2 linked regions of the Fodinibius salicampi genome follow. The protein of the gene in region 2 interacts with the protein of the main gene of each other region in a pairwise test. Links are inferred from orthologs where the notes say so. Each region holds a gene or a part of one and is shown on either strand. Other genes may lie near its edges.

Region 1 (4,963 bases), on a different replicon or contig from region 2:
AGTGCTGCTTCCTTTAATCAGGGTATCCTCGGGAATGAGTTCCACATCCATATCGTATTCGGCACGTTGTTGCCAATAGTCTGTTCCCGGCTCACCAGACATTGTTCGGGTTCCTTCCTCCATGGCTTGAAAAAAAGCATGGGGTATTTCATTAGTAATGGGATTAGGAACCATTCGATCCCGTTCGGATGGCAATTGGGACTGCTTCTCCTGTTTTTGTTCATTGGTTTGATCGACTGCTGTTTGCTGACTGGCAGTACATCCGGCAAAAACGAAGGCCATAGCTACCACAGATATCGCCGTCGTTTTCATTTTGATTGAAATTGAATTAGCTAGGTATAGCATATGACGTATAATTTTTGGCTGTAAGGAAGGTTGCTATTTAATATCAAAATGTTTCTTTATTACTCCTTTGAGATCATCAAAATCAATGGGTTTGATTAGATAATCAAGGTACTTAGTGGCTTGCGCAGCCCGCCTTTTATGGTTTGGATCGTTGCTGCTTGTGATGTAAATGACAGAAATATCTTTTTCATCCTGGATCTTTTTTACGGCATCGATACCATCCATTTCACCTTCCAGTATGATATCCATTAAAATAAGGTCAGGGTTAAAGTTCTGAGCCGTTTCAACAGCTGTTTTCCCATAGACCATATTTCCTTCTGTTTCAAACCCTAACCGATTAAGATAGGTCTCATATAGGAAACTAAGGACTAAATCGTCTTCTACAACAAGTGCTTTCATTGGCTGATTTATACCCCTGCTCAAAAAGATTCTGACTGAAAATTGATTTTAAAATAGCAAAATAGAAGGGTAAGACCATATTTTTCTAATGCCATCACTATTTTTCTTTGCATGAAGTATACTTTTTAAGGAAATCTCTTCTTAATTTTCTGGGAAAGGAATCGTATTATAATAGTCTGTGCCAGTGCTAATTTTTAAGTGATATTGCATGAATTTTTCTCACCTACATTGCCATACTCAATTTAGTATGCTTGACGGTGCCGCCAGCATCAGTCAGCTTATCAAGAAGTCAAAAAATGAAGGTATGCCAGCCATTGCCATTACCGATCATGGCAATATGTTTGGGGTGCCGGAGTTTGTTAATGAGGCACAGAAGCAGGGAGTTAAGCCAATTATTGGCTGTGAGTTTTATGTAACTCCCTCTGGCATGGATGACAAAAAGGATACCACTCGCTACCACCAGGTGCTGCTGGCGAAAAATATGACGGGCTATAAAAATTTGTCTAAGCTCTGTTCGATGGGCTACACCGAGGGGATGTACTACAAACCGCGTATTGATAAGCCCACACTGGCTGAGCATGCAGAAGGACTTATTGCAACAACCTGTTGTATTGCCAGCGAAATAAATCAGACTATAATCAATAAGAGTGAAAAAGAGGCCAAGCGGATTTTTGAGTGGTATCTGAATGTGTTTGGGGATGATTATTACATTGAACTACAGCGGCACGGACTGGAGGATCAGAATCGCTGCAATGAAACGCTGGTTAAATGGGCTAAACAGTACAATGTGAAAATGATTGCTACTAATGACTCTCATTATGTAGAGGAAGAAGACTCCGAGGCCCATGATATCCTCTTAGCCCTGCAAACTAATGCGGACATCGATGATCCCAATCGATTTCGATTTACTGATGATAATAACAATCTGAACACGGAATTTTACTTGAAAACGCCGGAGGAGATGGAGGAACTCTTCAGTGATCTGCCTTCGGCAATCGATAATACCAATGAGATTATCGAAAAAGTAGATGATATTGATCTCAGCTCCGAATTGCTCCTGCCGCATTATAGTATCCCGGATGAGTATGATTCGATGTACGATTATCTTCGTCAGCTTACCTATGAGGGGGCTAAAAAACGTTATGGGGAGATTACCCACGATGTGAGTGAACGCATTGAGCAGGAGCTGACTATCATTAAGGAAATGGATTTTGTAGGCTATTTCCTGATTGTACAGGATTTTACTTCTGAGGCCCGCAAGCGGGATGTCTTTGTTGGTCCTGGACGTGGTTCTGCGGCTGGTTCTATCGTGGCGTACTGCCTGGGAATAATTAATATTGATCCCCTGCGGCACGATCTGCTGTTCGAGCGTTTCCTGAATCCTGAGCGAGTAAGTCCCCCGGATATAGATATTGATTTCGATGACAGCGGCCGCCAGGAAGTGATCGACTATGTAGTTGAAGAATACGGTCGCGATAACGTGGCACAAATTGTTACCTATGGAACAATGAAGGCGAAGACAGCCATCCGTGATGTGGGGCGTGTATTGGGAGTGCCGCTGGAGGAGGTGAACCGGATTACCAAGCTGTTCCCCGATCAGCCGGGTGTAAATACCTTTGATAAGGTTTTGGACAAGTCTAAGAATCCTGAGTCTGCGGATGATATTAAAGAGCTGTTTGATCATCCTGATCCACAGGTACAGAAAATGATGCGCTTTGCGCGTACGTTGGAAGGGTCTGCCCGGCAAACTGGTATCCACGCGGCAGGGGTCATTATTGCCCCGGGAGAAATAAGTGATTATGTTCCCGTCGCCCTTTCTAAAGACAAGGAATTAATTACCCAGTATGATGGTCCCCACGCTGAAGATTGCGGACTGTTGAAAATGGATTTCCTCGGTCTTAAAACGCTTTCTATCCTCAAAACAGCCATAGAGTATGTAGAAGAAAATCATGGAGTACACTACGAGTTGGATGAGATTCCTGAAGAGGATGAGAAGACGTTTGAGCTTTACCAGAAGGGAAATACGATCGGGACCTTCCAGTTTGAGTCGGATGGCATGCGGAAATATCTTAAGCAGTTAAAGCCTACCGAATTGGACGATCTGATTGCGATGAATGCCCTTTATCGTCCGGGCCCCATGCAGTTTATCCCCGAGTATATTGATCGAAAGCACGGTCGAAGTGAAGTGGAGTATCCACATCCAGACCTGAAAGAGCTGCTGAAACCGACTTACGGTATCATGATCTACCAGGAGCAGATTATGAAGGCCGCCCAGATTATTGCCAATTATTCACTGGGCGAAGCGGATTTGCTTCGCCGGGCTATGGGTAAGAAAAAGAAAAAAGTAATGGCCAAGCAGCGCAAGGTCTTTACTGAAAGAGCTGTTGATAATGGGGTATCCGAAGAGAAGGCCGAAGAACTCTTTGATATTATGGCCGAGTTTGCGAACTATGGTTTTAACAAATCACACTCGGCGGCGTATTCTGTTGTAGCTTATCAAACTGCGTTCTTTAAGGCCAATTATCCGCCGGAATATATGGCCGCGGTCTTAACGCACAATATGGGCGACATTGATAAGGTGTCCAAGTTTATTGAAGAGTGCTACCATATGGGCATTACGGTAGATCCTCCGAATATAAATACGGGAGCCGGAAAGTTTGTAGCGGTGGATGGACGAATTCAGTATGGAATGGAAGCTATCAAGGGGGTGGGTTCCAATGCCGTGGATGAGGTAGTGAAGGAGCGTAAAGAAAATGGAAAATACGAGTCGATTTATGATTTCGCCCGTCGCATTGATCCTCGCGTTTGTAACAAACGCACCCTTGAGGGGTTGATTCAGGCGGGAGCCTTTGATTCTTTGAATCCAAACCGTCGAAAGCTGTCCAATAATATGGAAACGATTATCAGCTACGGTTCAAGGGTGCAAGAGATGGAAAACTCTAATCAGTCGGATCTGTTTGGAGACGGCAGCGGAAGTGCCTCTGCTATTGATGAGCCAGAGCTGCAGGAAATTAAACCATGGTCGAATATTGAACGGCTCAATAAGGAACGGGAACTGATTGGCTTTTATCTGAGTGGACATCCACTGAGTAAATACAAAGAAGATATACGTATCTTCTGTTCCCATACCTTAAAGGCTGAGGAACTGGAACAGCTCAATGATCGTACTGAAGTTCGGTGTGCCGGTATTATTACGGAAGTTAAACGGGTAACCGATAAAAAAGGACGTCCCTTTGCCTTTTTGCAAATGGAGGATTTACACGGCACGGTAGAGGTCATTGCCTTTAATGATGTGTACGACCGAAATTTAGGCATGATACAGGTCGATACCTTAGTCGTCGTGGATGGTAGTATTGATACCCGCCGCGGGAAACCCCAAATTATAGCTAACAGTTTTGAACGAATCGAAAGTATGCGGGAAAAATATCAGGATCAGATAGAGCTGAAGCTGGATATTGATACTTCCCAGGTAGATGAGAGTGAGCTGCAGGAAATGGCTAATCTCTTCAAGAATAATCAAGGACAAACGAATGTACACTTTAATGTGTTAAGCAGGGAGGCAAAGCGACCTTTTGCCATGCATGTGCGTAAATACGTGGTGGATCCCAATGAAGAGTTAATCGGCGGATTGAAATCACTGCTGGGCGAGGATTCTGTTCAAATGAAACGGAGCGTGAATGGCAGAAGATAAATTTTTGTAATAGGTCGTATAATAAGAAGTGATATGATAGTTTTGTAAATTTATAAGATATTAACATCGAAATTAAATCGAAGGATTTAACTTTAACTAACGGACAAAATGTTATTATGAGTAAAGCACTAGAACTCACAGATGAAACGTTTGAAGAAGAAGTATTAAATGCTGATGCAGATACTCCTGTATTGGTGGATTTTTGGGCTGAATGGTGTGGCCCATGCCGGATGGTCGGGCCTGTTGTAGAGGAATTGGCTGAAGAGTTTGAAGGAAAAGCGAAGGTAGGTAAGGTAGATGTAGATTCTAACTCTGAAACATCCACCAAGTATGGCATTCGTAGTATACCCGCTCTGCTCATTTTTAAAGATGGAGAAGTAGTTGATCAGATTGTAGGAGCAGTACCTAAAGCCCAGCTTAAAAAACAGTTGGAAGCGCAGGTTACAAACTAAAAGAGTGCACTTTTTTAGTATTGGAGGCGGTGGAAGAGATTCACCGCCTTTGATATTTTAATCGCATTTTACAAAT
Region 2 (3,743 bases):
AACCTACCGTATTCAGACCAGGATCTTCAAGACTATATCCGCGCTGCAGTATTTCTCTAACTTCATTCAGAAAGCCTTGCTCAAACATTTTGTCAACGCGAAGGTTAATGCGATCGTATAACTTTTGTCGGTCTCTTTTGAGGCCGAATACCAGCATGTCATCCGGTACGCTTATGCTATTATTGTCGGAATGATAAGAACTAAACGGGCGCCCTGTTTGCATCCATACATCAAGTGCACGAACAATACGCTGGGTATTCATACCGTCCATTTTTTGTGCGTAATCCGGATCAATGGATTGAAGCTTTTGATAAAGCGGTTCAATTCCATCGGATTCGATTTGTGCTTCAAGTTTATTAATGTTCTCTTCGTTTGCTTCGGGCACATCATCCAGCGGCTGAATGGTGCACTGCACATGTAGGGTACTCCCTCCTACATAAAGAATATTTTTACCCCGCTCCTCAATTTCTTGTCGCCACTGTTCGGCTCGTTCGGCATAATTTGCAGCACTATCTTTAACAGCGGGGTCGATAATCGAGAGGTTATAGTGTGGAATGCCTCCACGTTCTTGTTTCGTGGGGGTGGCTGTTCCTATATTCAAGTATTTATAACATTGACGGGAATCAACGGATATGATTTCCGCACTAAGTTTTTTTGCCAGACTAACGGAAAGTGCTGTTTTACCAACTGCAGTGGGACCTAAGAGCAGAATACGCACAAATAAATCAATTATGGTTAAGATTTTTCAAGCCTTTAAACATAAGAAAATATGTACTCTGGTGGAGAATGATATTTCTTGGGACGTTGCTATCTCACTGAGTAAGTATTAGTTGCTGATAAAAGAAAAAGAAGGTTTTTCGTGCTAAAATCAGAAAATGAAGAATCTGTAAAATCGCCATGAAAATTTCCGTATAAAGAACGGTTAATGTGGTTGCTAAGAGAGTGAGGATTTATTAGTATATGGTACTTATTATGCGGGCTTTTTTTAAGCCTGATAAATACTCAGCAAAAAAAATTTCTTATGAGATTTAATGTATCAAGTAGTGAACTAGTTAAAGCTCTGTCGGCTGTTTCGGGTGCTGTACCAAATAAGGCTACCCTGCCTATCCTGGAAACTATTTTGTTTAAAAGTGAGGATGGAAGTTTACGGCTGACTGCCACCGATCTTGAAATATCTATTATTGAATATATGGATGCGGATATTGATGAAGATGGTGCAGTAGCCATACCGGCACGACGTCTTACGGAAACACTCCGCCAACTACCCGATATCCCTGTTTCCTTTGAAGTGGATGAAAAATTTAATGTCAAATTTAGAACGGATAAAGGGACCTATAAGCTGGTAGGAGAAGATCCTGATGAATTTCCCGAAGTCCCCAATCTGGATGAGGGCCATCAGTTAGAGACCACAAAAAAGGATATGATCAAAGCTATTGATAAGACGCTCTTCGCAGTATCCAATGATGATCTGCGTCCTGCAATGATGGGGGTGTATTTTGATATTGGTCCCGAAGAAAGCAAGTTTGTAGCTACAGACGGTCACCGGTTGGTTCGCTATATCAAGAAGGATTTAACCAGCGATGAGGAAATGAACTTTATCGTGCCCGAAAAAGCGTTAAACCTGGTGCAGAAGGCACTTCATGCAGATGAGTGTGTACTTACCATTACAGAGGATCACGCCCGGTTTAAGAGTGGGAATACCATTGTTATTACGCGACTGATTAATGAACAGTATCCTAATTATGATTCTGTAATTCCCCGGGAAAATGATAAAACACTCATTATTGATAAGGAACAGATGTTAGCTACGGTAAAAAGAGTGGCTATATTTTCAAGCTCAACTACCCGGCAAATCCGTCTTCAAATGCATCCGGATAAGCTGACCATTCGGGCCGAAGATATTGATATGAGCAGTGAAGCCAAAGAAACAATTGGATGCGAATACGATAACGAAGAGATGGAAATTGGTTTTAACGCTAAGTATCTGGCTGATGTATTGGGTAATGTGGATGACGAGGAAGTCTACTTCGAATTTTCTACGCCAAACAGGGCAGGTATTGTTAAACCATCAGGAGAAGAGGAAAATGAGCAAATGCTCATGCTGGTGATGCCGGTGATGCTGAACACTTATGCGTAATGTAATTACTCTTACGACAGACTTCGGTCTGCAGGATTATTACGTAAGTGCGATGAAGGCTGTAATGCTGGGTATCGCTCCCGAAGCACGCTTGGTGGATGTCTCCCACGATATTCCATCCCAGGATATTATGGCTGGGTCATGGGTGCTTAAAAATTCGGCGATGCTTTTTCCCTCCGGCACAGTGCATACCGTCGTTATTGATCCAGGGGTGGGAACCGATCGCAATGCTGTAGCTTTGAAGATCGAGGATCAGTATTTTGTGGGCCCGGATAACGGTATTTTTTCGCTATTGACAACCGATCGATCCTATAGCGCAGTTAAACTCAATAAGAAAGAGTATTTACGTGAAAGCCGGTCTAATACCTTTCACGGGCGCGATGTTTTTGCTCCGGCTGCCGCGCATTTAAGCCGGGGTGTGACTCTGGAAGAGCTGGGGGAGCCGCTGGATGAACTAATCAGCTATCGTTGGATGCAGCCTATTGCCGATAAGGACGGTTTGGAGGGAACCATCATCCATATTGATAAGTTCGGTAATCTGGTTACAAATATTTCGGCTGACCTTATTGATGAAGTTCTTGCTGGTAAAGACGTTAAGATATATGTTGGTAATGTTATTTTGAATGAAATTAACACCACTTTTGGCGCTGTAACCGAAGGAGAACCTGTGGCGTACATAGGAAGTGCCGGCATGCTGGAAGTGGGAATCAATAAGGGGGATGCTCAAAAAATGCTGGGTGTCCAGAAGGGGGCTCAAATTTCGATTATTCTTCAAAAATAGCTTTGCCTCTCTGTAACACTTTCCGACTGGGAAACGTATTAGGTATAAAATGTATTTAACCTATATCATTCCTAACAATATTCAGGATCGATTAATCCCCTAGCTTATGGCTCTTGAAATCAGGTCTCCCAAATATGAACGGGCAGCTATTACTATTCCCACAGAAGTAGCACAGCTGCAGAAGTCCTTCAACGGAACCGTATGCTCTAATAAAGGAGATGAATATCCTATTCGGGATAATATCACAGATTTACTGGATGAGGAAACGATAGAAATGTCGTGGGCCCAAAGTTCTAACCACTGGAGATTAACAGCCACGCTGTATGAGGAAATCTGGAGAAAGCGCTCTCTTTCAATATTGACCGGAGATGAGTTTCCAATTCAAAAGGAACAGCAGTTACTTTCCGACTGGTTGAATCCGGAACGTGGCAAGCTATATCTGGATATTGGCTGCTCAACGGCCCTCTATGGACGGTTGCTGAAGAAGGAAGAGCCAAATTGTGAAGTGGTATCTCTTGATTTTTCTCATCAGATGTTGGCTGAAGCCCGTATAAAGTCAGAAGCGGAGCAGGCAGACCAGTACTTGTTGCGAGCGGATGCCCGACATTTGCCGTTTTTTGGGGCAACTTTTGACGGTATTACCATGGGAGGGACACTTAACGAGCTGACGGATCCCACAAAAGTTTTGTATGAAGCGCGACGTGTTATAAAGAAAGATGGCGTTTTTTTTATGATGCACCTTGTAAAGGCGGATGCCTGGTATGCACGTCTGTTGCAGGATTCAGCCGGCTTTGGCGGCCTTACCTTTTGGACCGTCGATGAAAG

Evidence for each region. The genes of interacting proteins can lie anywhere in the genome.
Region 1: the proteins of dnaN (region 2) and dnaE interact in binary tests that used the Escherichia coli proteins (3 or more experiments, as listed by UniProt). The link is inferred for Fodinibius salicampi from one-to-one orthologs.

The regions. Positions count from the first base shown.
Region 1 is NZ_BAABRS010000004.1:181,582-186,544, forward strand. Bases 573-4,635 are described here. They hold dnaE (DNA polymerase III subunit alpha), read left to right. Parts: upstream 573-952; coding sequence 953-4,435; downstream 4,436-4,635. Other genes in these bases: ABEB05_RS14360 (response regulator), read right to left, coding at 573-744; trxA (thioredoxin), read left to right, coding at 4,552-4,635. Outside these bases: ABEB05_RS14355 (M1 family metallopeptidase), read right to left, coding at 1-312; more of ABEB05_RS14360, read right to left, coding at 379-572; more of trxA, read left to right, coding at 4,636-4,887. UniProt on the Escherichia coli protein: DNA polymerase III is a complex, multichain enzyme responsible for most of the replicative synthesis in bacteria. This DNA polymerase also exhibits 3' to 5' exonuclease activity. The alpha chain is the DNA polymerase catalytic subunit.
Region 2 is NZ_BAABRS010000003.1:315,629-319,371, reverse strand. The notes cover bases 237-3,079. They hold dnaN (DNA polymerase III subunit beta), read left to right. Parts: upstream 237-1,021; coding sequence 1,022-2,137; downstream 2,138-3,079. Other genes in these bases: ABEB05_RS12520 (class I SAM-dependent methyltransferase), read left to right, coding at 3,025-3,079; ABEB05_RS12525 (SAM hydrolase/SAM-dependent halogenase family protein), read left to right, coding at 2,130-2,918; miaA (tRNA (adenosine(37)-N6)-dimethylallyltransferase MiaA), read right to left, coding at 237-718. Also shown: more of miaA, read right to left, coding at 1-236; more of ABEB05_RS12520, read left to right, coding at 3,080-3,743. UniProt on the Escherichia coli protein: Confers DNA tethering and processivity to DNA polymerases and other proteins. Acts as a clamp, forming a ring around DNA (a reaction catalyzed by the clamp-loading complex) which diffuses in an ATP-independent manner freely and bidirectionally along dsDNA.